3 regions of the Lactobacillus sp. ESL1191 genome follow, and region 2 is predicted to be linked to each of the others. Evidence: predicted binding sites of a transcription regulator. Region 2 holds the regulator's gene; each other region holds the start of a gene.

Region 1 (6,687 bases), 450 kb from region 2:
ATAGCCTTTTAATTTCGGCTTAAACTGCCACAACTTAGTCAACCCCTGACCGCTTAAGCTAAAGGTGGCCAGCTGGTAGTGCAGGCGGTTAGTCAAAGGCTCAAGCATGACATTGTACTTTAAGCGGATACACCTTTGAAATGGGGCAATTTCTAAATAATAATCTTGCCACAGCTGATTTGTTCGAAAATAAATCAGCTGTGTTTTTTTGAGTTGATGGCGAAGGTAATGCTGCTGGCCCACCAACCAAATATCTAACACACCACTTTTTTTATACAAGTTATGCCGGTGCTGGAATTCCGTCTGGCTTAACGGAGCACACTGGATCTCAAAGGCCAGATTTGAACTAGCCCGAATATCTGAGCGCAGTTGTCCAGCTGCCAGTGTAACTTCAGTCGCAGCCGCAAAATGTGCCTCCGTTAGCGCTAATTGAAGTAATTTCTTGCTTAAGGCATGCTCTTCCCGTTCATTCTGCTGGTTAGTAAAACGAGCTAAATGCTTGAAATAGGCCGTCTTAGACCCGACCACTAACCGTACTTCTTTTTGACAGTGCGGACAAAAATAGTGCTGCGCTGCGGCCAACCTGCTTTCATCCCGACTTTTGCTAGCCATTGTGACCGCTGTTACTAGTTCATTATTTAGCAGTGCTGCATACAAAAAATCACCCTCGATTAAGTACGCAAAAAGGCAAGTTTTACCTTGCCTTTTTCCTTAATGCTTAATTTTACCAAAATAATGCCGCAACTGATCCAGCGCACTGTGTTCAATCAGGCACTTACCCGTCAGCTTAATCCGAGCCAGTTCACTTTGTCTGATTTTCAATCCATATTCATTAGCAATTGCCCAAGCATCAACTGGCTTGAGTTCTGTATAATTCTCATCATTAAAAACCAAATCAAGGAAAAATTGCCCATTTTCAAAGTAAAGACTGGAGGAAAGATCGCGAGCTTGCAAGCTTTCTGCTAGTTCCGTAACTGTACCCAGGTCAGCGAAGCAGTATGCCTGCTTCCTTGGTGCTTTTTTACTGGTGCCCTGCTTCTTGTGCGGTTGATCGTCAGATTTGTCCTCAGACTGAGCATCCTCAGCCTGCTCGTCTGCTTCATCCTCATCTGCTAGATCCATAAATGACGTCCTCCGTGAATCCTGACCGCCTGCACTGCTATCTTCGCCATCAAGTAATTGTGCCAAGCTATCACGATCTTTAGCAGATACCTTAGTAATCAGCAAATCAAGGCCACCACTATTTGGCATCACCTGAAAAGTAACCGGCGCTTCTTGGCTAAAAGTATGATCTGTATCAATTTCATCCAAAATTGAATAGAAGAAATGCTGTATTTTGTTTTTATCGCCCAGCAAATCTAACACTTTTAAGCCACGTCTAGCTAGCTCATTCTTATCTATACGAACGCGAATAGTGTTTTCGTTAATATGATCTACCTGCATGAAATCTCACCTCCATCAGTTTCTCTTATCTATTGTAGCCCATTTCACCTGTAAAATAAAAGCGTTAGTCTAAACTAACACTTTTTTGTAAATCTTTATTAATTATAAGTCAGCAATCTTTTGCATTTCTTCAAGCTCAAGTCGCCGAACCTTTCTTGGCAGAAAACGTCTAATTTCGTCTTCATTATAGCCAACTTGTAGGCGTCGGTCATCCATGATAATTGGTCGTCTCAACAAACTAGGGTTCTTTTCGACCAAATTAAGCAGTTGATCGATTGATAAATTATCAAGGTTAACTTTTAACTGTTGAAATGCTCTGGAACGCGTAGAAATAATTTCCTCAGTGCCGTTTTCAGTCATCCGCAGTATTTGAATTAGTTCATCCTTTGTCAGTGGTTCTGAAAAAATATTTCTTTCTTTAAAAGCAATATCATGCTTCTTTAACCACGCCTTGGCTTTCCGACATGAGGTACAACTTGGAGATATATATAAATTTACCATATATTTCACGCTCCTTTGAACATTTTTTTCTTACTGTGAACATTGTAACACAATGCTTCTTTTTTGTAAGTGATTTTTGCAAATAATTCATTTCTTTGCACTTATTTAAAAAAAGCACATCAACTTTCGTTAACGTGCTTTTTATCATTTATCTACTTTAGCCATTAAGTCACTAACTAACTTTTCGTTCTCTTCAGCTGTTTTAGATTCAAAACAAGCCTGGTTAGCCAATTCCTTAATTTCATTAGTATCAAGTTTTTTCATTAAACTTCTAATCCGTAAGATTGAAGTTGCACTCATTGAGTACTCATCTAATCCCATTGCTAATAGAATTGGGAACATCGTGCTATCACCGGCAGCTTCGCCGCACATGCCACACCAAATACCATTGTCATGAGCTGCGTCAATTGTGTTCTTGATTAACCGCAAGACAGCTGGATTGGACGGTTGGTACAGGTAAGAAACGTTGTCATTACCACGATCAGCAGCCATTGAGTATTGGATCAGGTCATTAGTACCAATGGAGAAAAAGTCAACTTCCTTGGCAAATTGATCAGCCAAGACTGCAGCAGCTGGAACTTCAATCATCATTCCTACTTGCAGGTCACTGCCAACACTTATACCTTGACTAGTCAGCTGGTCTCTTTCTTCATTTAAGATTGACTTAGCTTTGCGCAATTCATTCAGTGTACCAATCATTGGGAACATAATTCCTAGACTACCATAAGCAGACGCTCTCAGCAGTGCACGCAGCTGCGTCCGAAAAATCTCTTCGTTCTGTAAAGATAACCTGATGGCCCGAACGCCTAAAAATGGGTTCATTTCATCTGGCAAATCCCAGTAATCCAAGTGCTTGTCGCCACCGATGTCCATGGTTCTGATGATAACTTGTTTGCCATGCATGCCTTCGATAACTTTTTTATAAGCATCATATTGCGCATCTTCAGTAGGAAAGTCCTTAGAATCCATGTACAAGAACTCTGTCCGGTACAAGCCGACTGCTTCTGCACCATTCTCGTTCACGCCTGCCATATCGTTAGGCGTACCAATATTGGCAGCAATCGTAAACTTCTTGCCATCTGCAGTCACTGACGGTTCATTCTTTAGCTTCTGCCATTCAGCCTTCTGCTTTAAGAATGTGTCGCTCTTCTGCTGGTAATCAGAAATCTGCTCCTTACTTGGATCAATAACTGCATCCCCACTTAAACCATCAACCACCAAAGTGTCACCATTTTGAACATCCTTAGTAATTGAGTCAGTCCCTACAACGGCTGGCAATTCAAGTGAGCGAGCCATAATGGCAGAGTGCGCTGTCCGGCCACCAATATCAGTCACGAAGCCTTTAACAAATTGCTTGTTCAATTGAGCGGTGTCACTTGGAGTCAAGTCATGGGCCACAACTACTACTTCATGGTCGATGGCCGCTGGATTAGGCAATTCTTTGCCGAGCAAGTGCGCCATAATCCGCTTCGAAACATCACGAACGTCCGCTGCACGTTGTTGCATGTAAGCATTATCGGTCATACCTTCAAAAATGCTAATGAACTTTTGAGCAGTTTCGTCAAGCGCAGCTTCACTGTTAATCTTTTGTTCCTTAATTTCATTTTCAATGGCACCCGTAAATTCAGGGTCATTCAAAATCATCAGGTGCGCTTCAAAAACTTGAGCTTCTTCCTCGCCTAGACTCTGCTTGGCATCATCACGGATTTTTTCAACTTCGGCCGTTGACACTGAAATTGCATCCTTGTAGCGGGCTACTTCACTTTCAACATCACTGACATTAGTTTTTGAAAACGAAAGATCGGGTTCTACCAAGAGATATGCTGGAGCTACAGCAATACCATCACTGGCAGCAATTCCTTTTAATGTCTTGGTCATTATTCAGCCAATCCCTCTTTTTTCATGGTTTCGGAAATTGTCTCAATTGCATCCTTCTCATCATCACCGTCGGCACTGATTGTAACATCAGCATTCTTACCAACGCCAAGTGACATCACACCCATGATTGATTTCAGGTTGACTGACTTGCCATTGTATTCCAAGTTGATGTCTGAACCGAACTTAGAAGCAGCCTGGACCAAAAGGGTTGCTGGACGAGCATGAATACCTGTTTCTGCAATGACATGAAAATCGCGTTTTTCCATTATATATCTCCTTTAAATTGAAAAAATCAAACCGGTAGTATTTACCTATTCGAGTATTAGATTATCATTTTTTTGTGAATTAAACAACAAAAATGTAACAGTTTACATCATCAAAGTTCAGTCTTTGACTGCGAATACAGTATTTTTCCACCCCGTAAGGCCCTACCGGTTATATTCTGCCGTTTGCCAAATGTTCTTAAAGCAGCCTGGAAGGCAAAGGCCTCTTCTGGTTTGACTTCATAATGATCAAGTTCACCAGTCGCAAGCTGCTCCAGAATTATTCGGTAATCCAAATATACCACCATTTCTTTCTTACTAAAACTAACTTCTACCGGCTTTAGCAAATTTTGGTTAGTTTGCTCAGCTGTATTCTATCACACCAGTGCTACTAGATGATGCTTACAAAAAATAAGTTCCAAGTTTTAGCACTTGATTATTGGGAGTGCTAATTATATAATTTAATAAACATAACTTGAAGTGAAAGGCGGTAATTTAATTGCTTTGTCAAAATTGTCAAAAGCGGCCTGCATCCATCCATCTTTTTGCTAAGGTGAATGGCCAGAGCCGTGAAATCAGCTTATGTGGACAATGTTATCAAGAATTGAAACAACAAGGAAATATCAATATGAACAACGACAACAACGGGTTCTTTGGTGACTTTAACGACCTCTTTAATAGTTTTAATAACGGAAATACTGGCAACAATCCCAATGGACCACAAATGAGTAACGGCAGTGGTAATAACGCTGGTGGCGGGCGCTCACTGCTTGATCAGTTTGGGACAGACCTAACTGCTATGGCCAAAAAGGGCAAGATTGACCCAGTTATTGGCCGAGACAAGGAAATCGCTCGTGTAATCGAAATTTTAAATCGTCGAACCAAGAACAATCCGGTCCTAATTGGTGAAGCTGGTGTTGGTAAAACAGCAGTCGTTGAAGGACTCGCCCAACAAATTGTTGATGGCTCAGTGCCAGCCAAATTACAAGACAAGCGGATTATTTCACTTAACGTAGTCTCGTTAGTCCAAGGTACCGGAATTCGCGGGCAATTTGAACAACGGATGCAGCAGTTAATCAAAGAATTGCAAAGTCATGATGATATCATTTTATTTATTGATGAAATCCATGAGATTGTAGGCGCGGGCAACGCTGAAGGCGGTATGGACGCCGGTAATATCATTAAACCAGCGCTAGCTCGCGGTGATTTGCAACTAGTTGGTGCGACCACCCTGAAGGAATATCGTGAAATCGAAAAAGATTCAGCGCTAGCACGACGGTTCCAGCCAGTTGATGTGAAAGAGCCCTCAATTGCAGAAACCATTAAAATTTTAAAGGGTATCCAAAAGCGCTACGAAGGCTACCATCATGTTCACTACACCGATGACGCCATTAAGGCGGCAGCTGAATTATCTGAGCGCTACATCCAGGACCGGTTTTTACCGGATAAGGCAATTGACCTGCTCGACGAAGCAGGCTCACGGATGAACCTAACCATTCCTTACGTCGACAAAGAAAAGATGAAAGAGCGAATTGAGGCAGCGCAACAGTTAAAGCAAGAATCACTTAAAAATGAGGATTACGAAAAAGCGGCCTATTACCGGGACCAAATTGAAAAGTATAGTGAGATGAAGGACCAAAAGGTTGATCCTGATAAATCGCCGATCATCACTGACAAAATTATGAACAAGATTGTTGAAGAAAAAACGGGTATTCCGGTTGGTGACTTGCAAAAGCAAGAAGAAAACCAATTGCAAAACCTTGCACCTAATCTGAAGGCCCATGTGATTGGTCAGAGTAAGGCAGTGGACAAGGTCGCACGGGCCATCCGGCGTAACCGGATCGGCTTCAACAAGTCAGGTAGACCGATTGGTTCCTTCCTCTTTGTTGGACCAACCGGAGTCGGTAAGACTGAACTAGCCAAACAACTAGCCCAGCAAATGTTTGGCTCAGAGAATGCCTTAATTCGCTTCGACATGTCTGAATACATGGAATCTTACTCAGTCTCCAAGTTAATTGGCTCTGCACCAGGATACGTGGGCTACGAGGAAGCTGGACAATTAACCGAACGCGTTCGCCGCAACCCTTACAGCCTAATTTTGCTAGATGAAATTGAAAAAGCCGACCCATCTGTCATGAACCTCTTCTTACAGATTTTGGATGATGGTCGACTAACCGACTCCCAAGGACGGACGGTTTCCTTCAAGGATACAATCATTATTATGACTTCTAATGCCGGGCAAGATATCAAACAGGCCAGCGTCGGCTTTGCGTCCGAAAGCAGCAATAAGAAAGCAGATTCGGCTAGAAGTTCAATGAGTCAATTCTTTAAGCCAGAGTTTTTAAACCGCCTGGATGAAGTAATTGAATTCAACGAACTAACTAAGGATGACCTGGTTCAAATCGTTGACCTAATGCTTGAAGAGGTTAACAACATGGTCAAAACCCAGGGCCTGCAAATCACCGTAACAAGCGATGCTAAGCAGAAGCTGGTCGAAGAAGGCTACAACCCAGCAATGGGTGCACGCCCACTGCGGCGTACTATTCAAGAAGAAATCGAAGACAAGGTAGCCGATTTCAAGCTTGACCACCTAGCCGCTAAG
Region 2 (6,687 bases):
CAAAATAGACAAAAGGCATTAAATTTGCTAGGGCTAGCAGAACGAGCAGGGAAGCTGGTTTCAGGACTAGAGCTAGTCTTGCTAGGCTTAAAAGCAAAAAAAGTAAAAGTAGTTATTTTGGCTAATGACAGTCATGCAGATACCAGCGAAAAGGTTACTAGGCTCGCTAAACAGAATGATATAGAAATCATTTCTAACTTTACTAGCAGTGAAATCTCGCATGCCGTGGGCAAGCAGCGTAAGGTAGTAGGACTGACCGATACCGGTTTCTTCAAAGCATTAGTACAAAAGATTAATGAAGGAGTGTGATTGGATGGCTAAAAAAAGAATTTATGAAATTGCAAAAGAACTAGGCATCGAAAATAAAGTTGTGGTCAATAAGGCAAAAGAGCTTGGATTCGATGTTAAGAACCATATGTCATCACTAGAAGATTCGCAAGTGAGTCAATTGAAGGGTACTTTTAATAACCCCACTCCTGTAAAAAAACCGGCAAAAACCGAAAAAAAAGGCGGTAAAATCAAGATCTCTGTAACCTCAATTCGAAAAAATGAGAAAAATCAGGATGACAGCAAAAAAGAGCGGGACAACGGTCATAACAGAAATAGGCGGTCAAATCGGTCGCGGTCTAGACAAGACCAGGCCCGTCAAGAAACCACTTCAAAGCAAGTACCAAAAAGTCCTAAGCCGGCCGCCCAAGACTTGCTCAAACAGTTAAAACAAAAGCAACGTGTTGACCAAAGCACGATGACCCAACCGGCCGCAGAAACACGTAAGTTAGATAATGAGGACAAGCAAACGCCAAAATCCAGTGAACAGACCAAACCAAGCCAGCATACCGTCAAGCAGGTAGCTAAGACCGAAACAAGACCAGCGACCGTCTCTGGTCCTAAAATCATTAAGCCATCACCAGCTAGAATGAAGTCGAGTCCAGAAGTCGCTCCTGTTTCAAAGGCTGAAATGGCTAAGACTAATGGCGGACCTGAGCCTGTCAAGGAAGACAAGCGCCGCGGTAATGGTCATAATACGCGTAATTTTGGCAAGCCAGGCCGGAAAGGAAGCAATCAGAACTTCGGTGGCAATAATAACTATGCCAAGCATCAAGATAAGCGCAAGAATAAGAATAAGAAGCGGCAGTTTGATCCGATTCCTAAAAAGCAACCAACTCAGAGAAAAGAACGTCCTCTGCCAGATGCATTAGTTTATGAAGTTGGGATGAATGCCCAGGACTTAGGTAAGCTTTTGCACCGGGAACCAGCCGAAATTGTGAAGAAGCTGTTTATGTTGGGCGTAATGACCAATCAAAACCAGTCGCTTGACAAGGACGCGATTGAGCTCGTTGCTGCTGAATACGGAATTGACGCACAAGAAAAAGTTCATGAAGATATTTCTGATATTGATAGCATGTATGATAAGCTCATGGATGAGTCAAAGCAGTCCAAACATCAGGTTAAACGTCCACCAGTTGTGACCATCATGGGTCACGTCGACCATGGTAAGACAACCTTACTTGACCGCTTACGCCATACTCACGTTTCTGCGCATGAAGCAGGTGGAATTACCCAAAAGATTGGTGCCTACCAAGTAAGGATTGATGATAAGCCAATTACCTTCCTGGATACACCAGGTCATGCTGCCTTCTCTAACATGCGTGAACGGGGTGCTGAAGTTACTGATATTGTTATCTTGGTTGTTGCCGCCGACGACGGGGTCATGCCGCAAACTATTGAGGCAATCGACCATGCCAAAAGTGCTAAGGTGCCAATTATTGTAGCAATTAATAAGATGGATGCGCCTGGTGCCAATCCTGCCCACGTCACAGAACAATTAATGAAATACAACTTGATTCCGGAAAATTACGGTGGCGAGACCATTTTCGTTAACATCTCTGCTAAAACAGGTGAAAATGTTGACGAATTATTGCAGATGATTTTACTGCAGGCAGATGTGATGGAACTTAAAGCTGATCCTACTCAAAAGGCCATTGGTACGGTAATTGAGGCCCACCTGTCGCGGGGACGTGGTCCCGTTGCGGACTTGCTCGTGCAACAAGGTACGCTTCATACCGGTGATCCAATCGTTGTTGGTAACCGCTTCGGGCGCGTACGGGTGATGACGAATGATCGTGGTCGTCAAGTTGAGAAGGCCACCCCATCGATGCCGGTTGAAATCACCGGACTAAATGATGTTCCAGAATCTGCTGATAAGATTGTAGTCTTTGATGATGAAAAGACCGCGCGCAGTGTCGGTGAACAACGGGCTCAAGCAGCTTTACAACATGCACGTGAAAACGTGCAGCACGTGACGTTAGACAACCTGTTTGACACGATGAAGAAGGAAAACATGAAGGAAGTAGGCGTAGTCTTAAAGGCCGATGTTCAAGGATCAGCTGAGGCTTTGCAACAATCACTTGAAAAGATTGAAGTTGAAGGTGTCCGGGTGAACATCATTCACGCTGGGGTCGGAGCGGTTAATGAATCGGACGTTACGCTGGCTGCTGCTTCAAATGCCTTTATCATTGGCTTTAACGTGCGTCCAACTGCCACCGCCCGGTCTCAAGCTGAAGCCGATGGGGTCGACGTTCGCTTATACAGCATCATTTATAAGGCAATTGACGACGTGAAGGCAGCTATGCAAGGAATGCTTGAGCCAACCTATGAAGATAAGGTCGTTGGTAACCTGACGGTGCGTGAAACTTGGAAAGTTTCTAAAGTTGGCACAATTGCTGGTGCTTTTGTTGATAATGGCTACGTCTCACGTGATTCAGAAGTCAACCTCATTCGCGATGGTGTGGTTGTCTATACTGGTCAGGTGGCTTCACTTAAGCGGTTTAAGGATGACGTCAAGGTAGTCAAGCAAGGTTTCGACTGTGGCTTGACGATTGAAGGGTACAATGACATCAAGGTCGGTGACGAACTTGAAGCTGTTGAACAGCAGGAAGTTAAGCCTAAGTAATTATCCTGGGAGGAAAACATGAAGCATAGAATTGGTCGTGTTGAAGGAGAAATCCTCCGTGAATTAACTAAAATTTTGCGGAAAAATATCCGTGATCCACGTGTCAATGATGTTACCATTACGGCGGTGGAATGTACTAATGACCTGTCGTATGCCACCATCTATTACAGTATTTTGTCTGAAGATAGGCAAAAAGAAGAAGAAGCTGCTGCTGGTTTAGAAAAAGCAAAAGGAATGATGCGGCACTTGCTTGGACAAAGCTTGACCGTTTATAAGGTTCCTGAACTAATTTTTAAACGGGACAACTCAGTCAAGTATGGTAGCAAAATTGATCATCTGATTGCTGAACTAAAGAAACAGGATGCGGATCGTAACAATTAAGCAAAGCGCTGTTGAGCGCTTTTTTAATGGGCAAGGTAAAATAATGAATGGAATTTTAGTAATTGACAAAGATAAGGGCATGACCAGCAGTGATGTGGTCTACCAGTTACGGAAAATATTGCATACCAAAAAGATTGGCCATGCAGGGACCTTAGACCCTGATGTCACCGGTGTTTTGCCAATTGCAGTGGGCCAGGCCACCAAGTTGATTGAGTTAATGCATACTAAAGGCAAAGAATATGAAGGAACTGGCATCTTAGGCTTTGCGACCGACTCGTATGACGTCAGTGGAACAGTCTTAAACGAAAAAAAGATAACCAGTGCAGTGTCCGCTGATGAACTTAAAAAAGCCATGCAAAAATTTGTGGGTACGATTGAACAAGTGCCGCCAATTTATTCTGCAGTTCGGGTTAAGGGCAAGCACCTGTATGAATATGCGCGGGCTGGCATTGAGGTGGAGCGGACCCGTAGACAAGTAACGGTTTCAGCGTATGACTTAGTTGGCGCGCCGACCTTTGATGAGCAGCGCGGCCAAGTTACTTTTAACTTTAAAATTGCCTGCAGTAAGGGTACCTATGTGCGCTCACTGGTCAATGATTTGGGAACGGTACTGGGCGTTCCGGCAGTGATGAAAAGTTTGCGCCGTACGGTTAGCTCAGGCTTTGACCTCAGTCAGGCCGTTAAACTTGACCTAATAGCTGGCAGTCCAGCACAGGTCCCAGACTTTCTGCAACCTCTTGACCTTTTTTTTAAGGATTACCAGCAGGTTGAACTTAGTGCCAGTCAGTGGCTTAAAGTCAATAATGGGGCGGCCATTACATTAAAAACGAATGCAAAAAAGGTGGCCTTACGGTACAATGGTAGGGTTAAGGCAATTTATCAAAAAGATGATTATAACTACCGTCCTGAATTAATGCTTTTACAAAATAATTAGGTGAAATGAAGGTCTTATCGTGCAAATTATTCATTTAACTTATCCGCTTAAAGAAAATCTTATCCCGGGGCCAATTGTGCTGGTACTGGGCTTTTTTGACGGAGTTCACCGCGGTCATCAACAATTGATTAAGATTGCGCAAGAGCAGGCCAAGCAGAAGGGACATCCACTGGTCGTGATGACTTTTAACCGACATCCCAAAGAGGTATATCAAAAGGCAGAGGTAACCTACATCGATAGTTTGAATGAAAAAGCATATAAAATGCGCAAGCTTGGGGTGGACTATTTGCTGGTGATGCATTTCAATGATCGTTTAAGCAAGCTGACCGCTCAAGAGTTCGTCGACCAGATTGTGGTTAAGCTGCAGGCGGATACCGTAGTGGCTGGGTTTGATTATACTTACGGGCCCCGAGCTGTCGCCAACATGAAAAACTTTCCCAATTTTGCTAAGGGGCGCTTTGATATTATCGAAGTTCCCCAGCAGTCATATGACGGTCAAAAGATTGGGTCGACCGAAATTAAGGATGCGATAAAGGCTGGTGAAATGGCACTGGCGACCGAATTGCTGGGAACGCCCTATGTAATGACCGGAATCGTTGGCCATGGTCTGCGTAATGGTCATAAACTGGGCTATCCGACGGCAAACTTGGTATGGACTGAGCACAAGGTTGTGCCGAAGGTTGGGGTTTATGCCACCAAGACCAAGCTTAAGGGCAAGTGGTACGACTCGATGACTAGTGTAGGCTACAATGTGACCATTCAGGAAGGGCGGCAAATTTTTATCGAATCTAATTTATTTGGATTTGATGAAGAAGCATACGACCAAGAAATGGTAATTAAATGGTACAAGTACACGAGAGGCGAAATTAAGTTTGCTAATTTGGCAGAATTACGAGCCCAGATGGCCAAAGATGAGGCGGAAATCAAGGCATATTTTGCTCATCACCACTAGCCTAATGATTTTATTGGGCAAAATTTAGCACTCGACTTGACTTTCTGCTAAATACTAGTATCATAATAATTGTTAGCACCTGTTTGATAAGAGTGCTAAAAGTGAGGGCGATATCTATGTTGACCGAACGTCAAGAACTAATTTTAAAAACAATTATTAATGATTTTACCCAGACTAATGATCCGGTTGGTTCAAAAACGGTGATGATGCAGTTACCAATTAAGGTGTCGAGTGCGACGATTCGCAACGAGATGGCGGTCTTAGAAGACCAAGGCCTAATTGAAAAAACGCACCTGTCTAGCGGCCGCGTGCCATCAACTGAGGGTTACCGCTATTATCTTGATCACCTGGTAGAACCACTTCAAATTCCGTCTTCTGCCTATGAGCGGATTGTCAATCAGCTGGATCAGCCGTTTCACCAGGTTAATGAAATAGTTCAGGAAGCAGCCAAGATTCTCTCGGACTTGACTAATTATACGGCATTTGCGGAAGGGCCAGAGAGTAGTGCCCTGACTATCACGGGTTTCCGGATTGTGCCTTTGTTTAGTAGACAGATTATGGCGATCTTGGTGACTAGTGACGGCAACGTCCATAACCAAGTTTATAGTTTGCCAACTAATATTCATGGCGATGAAATTGAGAAAGCTGTACGGATGATTAATGATGAGCTGGTGGGAAAGACCTTGAATGAGGTAACGCCTGCCTTGCTTAATCATAATCTAGGCAAGAAGCTGACCAGCAACCATGCTGGTGACTTGTTGGAACTGGTTGAAGAGGTTATTAATGATGCGACCAGTGAACAGATGTATGTCGACGGGCAGATTAACTTGCTCAACAGCTCATCGTTAAGTAATGTGGCCAATTTGAGGTCACTCTATGAGCTGATTGATCATAATGAGTTGATTTCCAGCTTAGTTGACCAGCGGACTAGTAGCCAAATTGGCCAACATCCCATCAGGGTTAGTTTGGGCTCGGAGCTTTCGAATGACTTGCTCAAGGACTACAGTTTGCTTACGGCAGAATACAGTGTTGGAACACATGGCAAGGGGGTAATTGCCTTGCTTGGTCCTAACAATATGCCGTATTCGCAGGTAATAGGACTATTAGAATATTTTAGGAATGAGCTAGCTAAGAAGCTGCTGGAGTATTATGGTCGATTTAAATAAAGGAGGTTAGCCGTGAATAAAGAAAAAGACACCGGTGCTAAAGAACAGAAACAAGGGCAGCCAGAGCAGGCTAAGGTCAAAAAAACCGCTACGGCTAAAGCTAAAACCGCGGCTGCAGCGGACCAAACACCCAAGACCACTGCTGAGCAGGTAAAAGCAGAATTGATTAAGGCCCAAAAGCAAAATCAGGACTTAGAAGACAAGTTCCTGCGCAGTCAGGCGGAAATGCAGAACATGCAAAATCGCTACAATAATGAGCGAAGCCAGCTGATTAAGTATGAGTCACAATCTTTGGCTAAGG
Region 3 (6,687 bases), 470 kb from region 2:
GAAAGAAGGTACAACTCTTGCTTAAAGTGACTCCTAAAACAAAAAGAATTTTGGTGCCCTTAATCTCAATTATGGCGGGTTTTTTAATCGGTGCGCTGATCATGCTAGTGTGGAGTTACAATCCGCTGGACGCTTACACGTCGATGTTTACTAGCGCTCTGGGCAACTTGAACGGGCTTGGTGAGACCATCCGTGAAGCCACGCCCCTGATCTTTACTGCTATTGGCTTTGCCATTGCTTCGCAGGCGGGTTTTTTCAATATTGGCTTGCCAGGACAGGCGCAGGCTGGCTGGCTTGCAGCAATTTGGGTCGTGCTAGCTAATCCGCAACTGCCTAAAGTTATCCTGCTTCCGCTGGCCATTGTTAGCGGCGTCTTAGCTGGTGCTGTAGTGGCAGGACTGGCCGGCGGCTTGCGGGCTCAGTTTGGCACTAACGAAGTAATTACGACGATTATGATTAATTACATTGTCTTGTATACTTGTCAGTACTTAACTCAGCAAGTGATGCCGGCTAGGCTACGCCTAGATATTGACACGACTAAGACCATCAGCGCTAACGGTAGCCTGAAGATTCCTTGGTTGAGTACGATGTTTGGCGATTCGCGGATCAATGCTGGCATCTTCATTGCAATCGTGGCTGTTTTCTTTTACTGGTATCTAATGAAAAAGACGACAACTGGTTTTGAAATCCAGGCGGTTGGAACTAATCCCTTTGCTAGTCGGTATGCTGGCATGTCGACTAAGAAGAATATCATGATCTCGATGCTTCTATCAGGTGGCTTTGCTGGTTTGGGCGGTGTCGTCCAAGGTCTGGGGACTTACCAGAACTACTTTACGCAAACCACTAGTCTTGATATTGGTTGGGATGGACTGTCCGTTGCCCTTTTGGGAGGTGGGACCGCGTTAGGTATTTTGCTGGCCGCCATCTTGTTTTCAATTTTAAAGATTGGTGGTCTAGGCATGCAAACAATTGCCGGGATTCCGTATGAAATTGTGTCTATTGTGATTGCCGCAATCATCTTTTTCGTAGCAATCCAATACGTTATTGGGCTGCTATTTAAGAATAAGCAAACCACCCAAAGCAAGCGCCCGGGAACAATTACCAAAGAATCAGCTAGCCCCCGGCAGGCTAGTGAAGGAGGACAGGTCTAATGAATCTAATGACAATTTTACCCTTATTGGTGTCTTCGACTTTTGTTTACTCCACGCCCCTAATTTTTACTGCTTTAGGTGGGGTATACAGTGAAAATTCCGGTATCACTAACATTGGTCTAGAAGGGATTATGACGATGGGCGCCTTTGCTTCAATTGTCTTTAACCTGACTTTTGCCTCGACTTTCGGTACCCTGACGCCGTGGCTGGGAATTGTGGTTGGTGGTCTGGTTGGCGTTCTCTTTGCCCTCCTGCATGCAGTTGCAACAATCAACTTTCACGCTGACCATATTATCAGTGGAACGGTCTTGAACTTGATGGCCCCGCCACTAGGTGTATTTTTAGTTAAAGCTATTTATGACAAAGGTCAAACGGAAAATATTAGTCAGAGCTTTGGATATTTTAGCTTTCCCGGCTTGGCTAATATCCCGGTTATCGGTCCTATTCTGTTTAAGGATACGTCTGCACCAGCCTGGCTTGCCATTGTCCTAGCATTCATCCTGTGGTGGGTGTTATACAAGACCCGCCTTGGCTTGCGGCTGCGTTCTTGTGGGGAAAATCCACAGGCGGCTGACACGATGGGGGTCAATGTTTACGGTATGCGCTACGCAGGTGTGTTGATTTCTGGCTTTTTGGGCGGCATTGGTGGGGCGGTCTTTGCAGAGGCGATTTCTGGTAACTTTTCCGTTTCTACAATTGCTGGTCAAGGGTTTATGGCCTTAGCCGCGATGATTTTCGGTAAATGGAACCCACTTGGCGCGATGCTTGCTTCACTATTTTTCGGTTTTGCCCAGAGTCTTAGCATTATCGGTAATCAGTTGCCGTTTTTCAACCATATTCCGGCGGTTTACATGCAGATTGCACCATATGTGATTACGATTGTGATACTGGTTTTGTTCTTTGGTAAGTCAGTTGCACCTGCAGCCGACGGCCAAAATTATATTAAGTCTAAGTAGGGAGAACGATGAAAGAAATTTATTTTAACCATGACGGCAATATTGATGACCTGGTGTCGTACTTGCTTTTTTTGCAAGCCCCCAACATTAAACTATTAGGTGTTAGCGCAATTGATGCCGACGGCTATGTAGATCCAGCTGTCGCAGTTTGTCAAAAGCTGACCGACCGTTTCAACTTACGTGGTGACAAGTTAGAAGTTGCCAGGTCAACTTCTCGCGCCGTCAATCAGTTTCCAGCAGAGTGGCGGACGGCCTCATATTCCTTCAACTACCTGCCAATGTTAAATGAAGCAGGTAAAGTGGTCACTAAGCAGGCGCAGCAGCCGGCGCACTTAGATATGATAGCCAAGCTTGAACAGGCGAGCGCGCCAGTAACTTTGGTGATGACCGGACCTTTAACTGATCTAGCCCGAGCACTTGATGCCAGTCCGGCAATTGAAACTAAAATTGCTCGACTTTATTGGATGGGTGGGTCACTTGATGGCCATGGCAATGTGGTTCAGGTCAATGCTGACGGCAGCCAGGAATGGAATGCCTTCTGGGACCCAGATGCCGTTGCTCGCGTTTTAGACTCGGCTATTCCAATGCAGGTGGTGGGACTTGAAAGTAGCGAAGAATTACCCTTAACCGATGAACTCAGAATGCATTGGGCTCGCCTGCGCAAGTACCCAGCCATTGACTTAGTGGGGCAAGCTTACAGTCTCTTGGTTAATCCACCGATTCAAACCGCTCAGCTGTACTTCTGGGATGTTTTGACGACTATTAGTGCACTTTATCCAGAAGTTGTTGCGCGGGTAGAGCAGCACCGGGTCAAGGTAATTACCGCTGGCGTGGCTGCTGGCCGGTTGGTTGATGATCCAAATGGTCGCGAGCTTACCCTAGTAACCAAGGCTGATAAAGAAAAATTTTTCCAGCGGTTTGATGAACTGCTCATGCGAACTAACTAAAAAAACGAGATTCTTGTGAATCTCGTTTTTTGTTTGCATCTTAATTTATTACTAGGCAAGTGAATCCCAGGCGGGTAGGTCGGTTACTGGGCCTTCTGCCAAGGCGACTTGGTCGGGGGTTAGGTACTTCTTGTGGACAACTACTTCATAAGTATAGTCTCTGAACCAGTCGTTATTCATGACAAAGAAGCCCTTGTCGCCGTTCTTTTCACCCCAGGAATTTTCCACTTTCCATTGGCGGATGTGGCCCTGGTCTTCGTCAACTCCCACAATGGTCATGGCATGAGTGGAAGCTCCAGCTCCGGTACGTAGTCGGTCACCCTTAGACATTTTGAGGTCAACCCCATATAAGTCAGTGTACTGGTACAGGTCGCTGTTGAGGTAACCCTGCTGGCGGTCGCTTTGGGCACCAACTTCATTGCCAAACCAGACGGCTTCGCCGTCTTTTAATTGACTAACGGATGCTGATTCGAGATATTCCATTGGTACGTTGAGAAACTTGATACGATAAGATCCTGCTACATTGTCTTCAAAGGGTAAACCATACAGTTTGTTATATTCATGGTCGGGCGCGTTAGTTAGGACAACGTAGTCATCGAAGTCAACGTCGCCCATATACTTGTGCAAGAACTCGAGTGGTGTCAAGTCCTTGTCCAAGTGGTAGTTTTTGTCGTCGTCGCGGTATTCGAGATCAAACTTCCGGGGCGGCTCACCGACTGCAATAGCTGTCATTTGATACACTTCACTCAAGAGTTGCTCGCGTACTTTGGCAAGTTGATCTTCCTGACCTTTTTGCTTTAACGCGCGCAGCACTAGGGCATCTTTTCTCAGTTTGTCGCCAAGTGTCTTGGCAAAGGCATGAGTATTGTTGGTGTTAGCATTCTCCGGCATGGCATAAGATGGTACTACCCCATATTTTGCTATTAGGGCAGCGGCCATGTGAAATTGTCCGCCGTCTGCTCCCGCATCTTCAAGGTAAGCCTTAACGGTACGGGAGTCTAGTGCCTGGTCAGCAGTAGCTAGAATGTTCTCATAAAAAATATTTGCGCGTTCAATCTTGTCCCAGAAGAAGTTGTAGCTTTGCGAGAAGGTGAAGTTCTTAACGTGGTGCTGCTTGCCAAAGTTATGGCGCAAAATATTGAGTGTCGCAAACTCCCAGCAGCGCCCCGATTGGCGCTGATTAGTAACGTTTTCAGTGTCTAGTTCAGTTGAAAAAACCCGATTTAATTCAGCTTGCACCCGCTCGTTATATGCGGCTGCCTGTACGCCACTCTTTTGAGCGGCGCGGGCAATAACTTGATTTTTAGGGTTGGCATTGAATTGGTCTGCAAATTTTTCGATTTCTTGGACGGTAACCTGATGTCCCATAAATTAATCTCCTTTTTAATTTAATTTTAAATTATCTTCTATTCTAAGCCAAAACAAAAACGAGTTCAATATTTGAACTCGTTTTACCAAAGTAATTATCTTGGGCTGTCCTAAAACGCTCTGGATAGCTAGTCGATTTGGATCGAGTTTTCGCTTTCACTAGCGCTTTGTTTTGGTAGGTTAATGGTCAGTACCCCATTGTCATACTTGGCATGGATGTCACTAGCTGCAACATTTGGGAGCCTGAAGCTGCGGGAGATGTGACCCTCACTTCTTTCGCGGTGGATAAGACTACCATCTTTGGACATGTCCTTGAAGGACTTGCGCGAACCTGAAACGCTCAAAATACCATTGTTATAACTAAGGTTAATCTTGTCCTTATCCATGCCGGGCAGGTCAACTTTAATAACGTATTCGTGGTCGTTTTCCACGACATCTGCCTGCATTAATTTTGCCATTTCATTGTTGTCAAAAATTTTCTTTGGAAGATCAAACCAGTCATTCATCGCATCAAAAATGTCATTGTGCCGATTCATCATTTCATTTGCCATAGTAAAAACTTCCTTTCAAATTAACTTTATTTTGTAACGGAAGACTTTCATTTCTTCCTTACACTGCTTATTATAGTATGCAGATTAGGAAAAATAAAATAATTGGCACTCTTTATTTTTGAGTGCCAAATAAGTCGCTTAAATGCTGGTAAAATAGCATTAAATGCTTGTGGATAATTTTTTAAAAAAGTAGGGAGAGAAAATAATGGTTTATTATCAAAAAATGACACCAACCGGTTACCAAAAAATCAAGGATGAGATTACTCGGTTAAAGCAGGACCGGCCCCGTCGGATTAAGATTTTGCAGGAGGCACGAGCCTTAGGCGACCTGTCAGAAAACACTGAATATACGGAAGCTAAACGGGACTTGGGACACTTGCAGAGCAGGTTGCGTTACTTGGACAAGCAGTTAAAGTATGCCGAAATTGTTGAAAAAAGCGCAGACGGCAAGGTTGACTTAGGCAAAACCGTCACTTTGAAATTTGCTGATGAGGAAGAAACAGTGGAGTATCAACTTGTGGGCCAGCTGGAGGCCGATCTTACAGCCGGTAAGGTGGCCTATGATTCACCATTGGGACAGTCCATCATGAAAAAAACGGTCGGAAGTAAGGTTAAGGTAGAAGCACCAGCTGGTGAATACCAGGTAACTATCATTGCGATTAAATAAGTTTTTACTTGCTTGTTCAAACGTATGTTTCTATAATTGATAATCGAACAGTAGTTTGGAACAGAGGGTGAAGATGATGTATGATTACCGCTATGAACCGCATCGCGTGATTTTAATGATTGATAACAAGTCTTTTTTTGCCAGTTGTGAGGCACTTAAGTGGGGACTCAATCCGATGAAGGCAGTATTAGCAGTGGTTTCCCACCAGCCTGACAGTAAGGCGGGCGCGGGATTAATCATGGCAGCGTCGCCACTGGCAAAAAAGAAGTATGGTTTGACTAATGTGATGCGAGTACGTGACCTACCTAATAGTGATGCGGCCCCCGATTTGATCTTAGTAGAACCACATATGAACTTATATATCAGGCGTAGCATGCAAGTGCTGGACATTTTGCGGGAATATGCAGCTGAGGAGGACATCCATGCTTATTCAATTGATGAGTCGATGATTGACATGACCAAGTCCTGGCACTTGTTTGGTGACGATCCTTACTTGGTGGCACGGCAAATTCAAGTAAAAATTAGAAAGGAGCTGGGACTATACACGACTTGTGGGATCGGTGAAAATCCCCTACTGGCCAAGTTGGCAATGGATACTTCGGCTAAACACCGGGAATCGATGATTGATTACTGGCACTACATTGATGTGCCCGACACAATTTGGCGGCTTCCTAATTTAGAAGATGTTTGGGGGATTGGCAAGAGAACGGCCAAGCGTCTGCACCGGTTACAGATTAATAATATGTATGAATTAGCTCACACTGATCCGGCTATTTTACAAAAAGAATTCGGGGTTATTGGCGCACAATTATTTGCCATGAGTTGGGGGGTTGACCGTAGTATCATCAGTCAAAAGTACCAACCGCGGACGAAAAGCTATGGTAATTCGCAAATCTTAACAAGGGATTATACGGTCCAACGTGAGCTGGAAATCGTCCTCCGTGAAATTGGTGAGCAGGTGGCCGCTCGGATTCGGGCACATCACCTGCAGGCCGGCTGCCTTAGTCTACATATTGGCTTTTCACGATATCAGCAAGATGGCAACCG

Evidence for each region. Region 2 encodes HrcA, which represses chaperone genes, less so after heat shock. Its sites were predicted from a motif close to TTAGCACTCNNNNNNNNNGAGTGCTAA; they were not measured.
Region 1: ACSYSN_RS02340 (ATP-dependent Clp protease ATP-binding subunit) is a predicted target of HrcA. The motif match lies at 4,511-4,537, and genes of this name have one in related genera.
Region 3: ACSYSN_RS06715 (Hsp20/alpha crystallin family protein) is a predicted target of HrcA. The motif match lies at 5,076-5,102, and genes of this name have one in related genera.

The regions. Positions count from the first base shown of each region.
Region 1 covers NZ_CP196365.1:423,607-430,293, reverse strand. The annotation lists gene ACSYSN_RS02370 (competence protein CoiA family protein) at 1-657, opposite strand, end outside; gene ACSYSN_RS02365 (adaptor protein MecA) at 712-1,443, opposite strand; gene spxA (transcriptional regulator SpxA) at 1,546-1,944, opposite strand; gene ptsP (phosphoenolpyruvate--protein phosphotransferase) at 2,089-3,822, opposite strand; gene ACSYSN_RS02350 (phosphocarrier protein HPr) at 3,822-4,088, opposite strand; gene ykzS (protein YkzS) at 4,199-4,381, opposite strand; gene ACSYSN_RS02340 (ATP-dependent Clp protease ATP-binding subunit) at 4,585-6,687, shown strand, end outside.
Region 2 covers NZ_CP196365.1:874,495-881,181, reverse strand. The annotation lists gene ACSYSN_RS04645 (L7Ae/L30e/S12e/Gadd45 family ribosomal protein) at 1-309, shown strand, start outside; gene infB (translation initiation factor IF-2) at 314-2,953, shown strand; gene ACSYSN_RS04635 (ribosome-binding factor A) at 2,972-3,334, shown strand; gene truB (tRNA pseudouridine(55) synthase TruB) at 3,375-4,268, shown strand; gene ribF (riboflavin biosynthesis protein RibF) at 4,288-5,220, shown strand; gene hrcA (heat-inducible transcriptional repressor HrcA) at 5,337-6,386, shown strand; gene grpE (nucleotide exchange factor GrpE) at 6,399-6,687, shown strand, end outside.
Region 3 covers NZ_CP196365.1:1,340,321-1,347,007, reverse strand. The annotation lists gene ACSYSN_RS06740 (ABC transporter ATP-binding protein) at 1-25, shown strand, start outside; gene ACSYSN_RS06735 (ABC transporter permease) at 18-1,151, shown strand; gene ACSYSN_RS06730 (ABC transporter permease) at 1,151-2,107, shown strand; gene ACSYSN_RS06725 (nucleoside hydrolase) at 2,116-3,054, shown strand; gene ACSYSN_RS06720 (C1 family peptidase) at 3,106-4,422, opposite strand; gene ACSYSN_RS06715 (Hsp20/alpha crystallin family protein) at 4,551-4,973, opposite strand; gene greA (transcription elongation factor GreA) at 5,179-5,640, shown strand; gene ACSYSN_RS06705 (Y-family DNA polymerase) at 5,717-6,687, shown strand, end outside.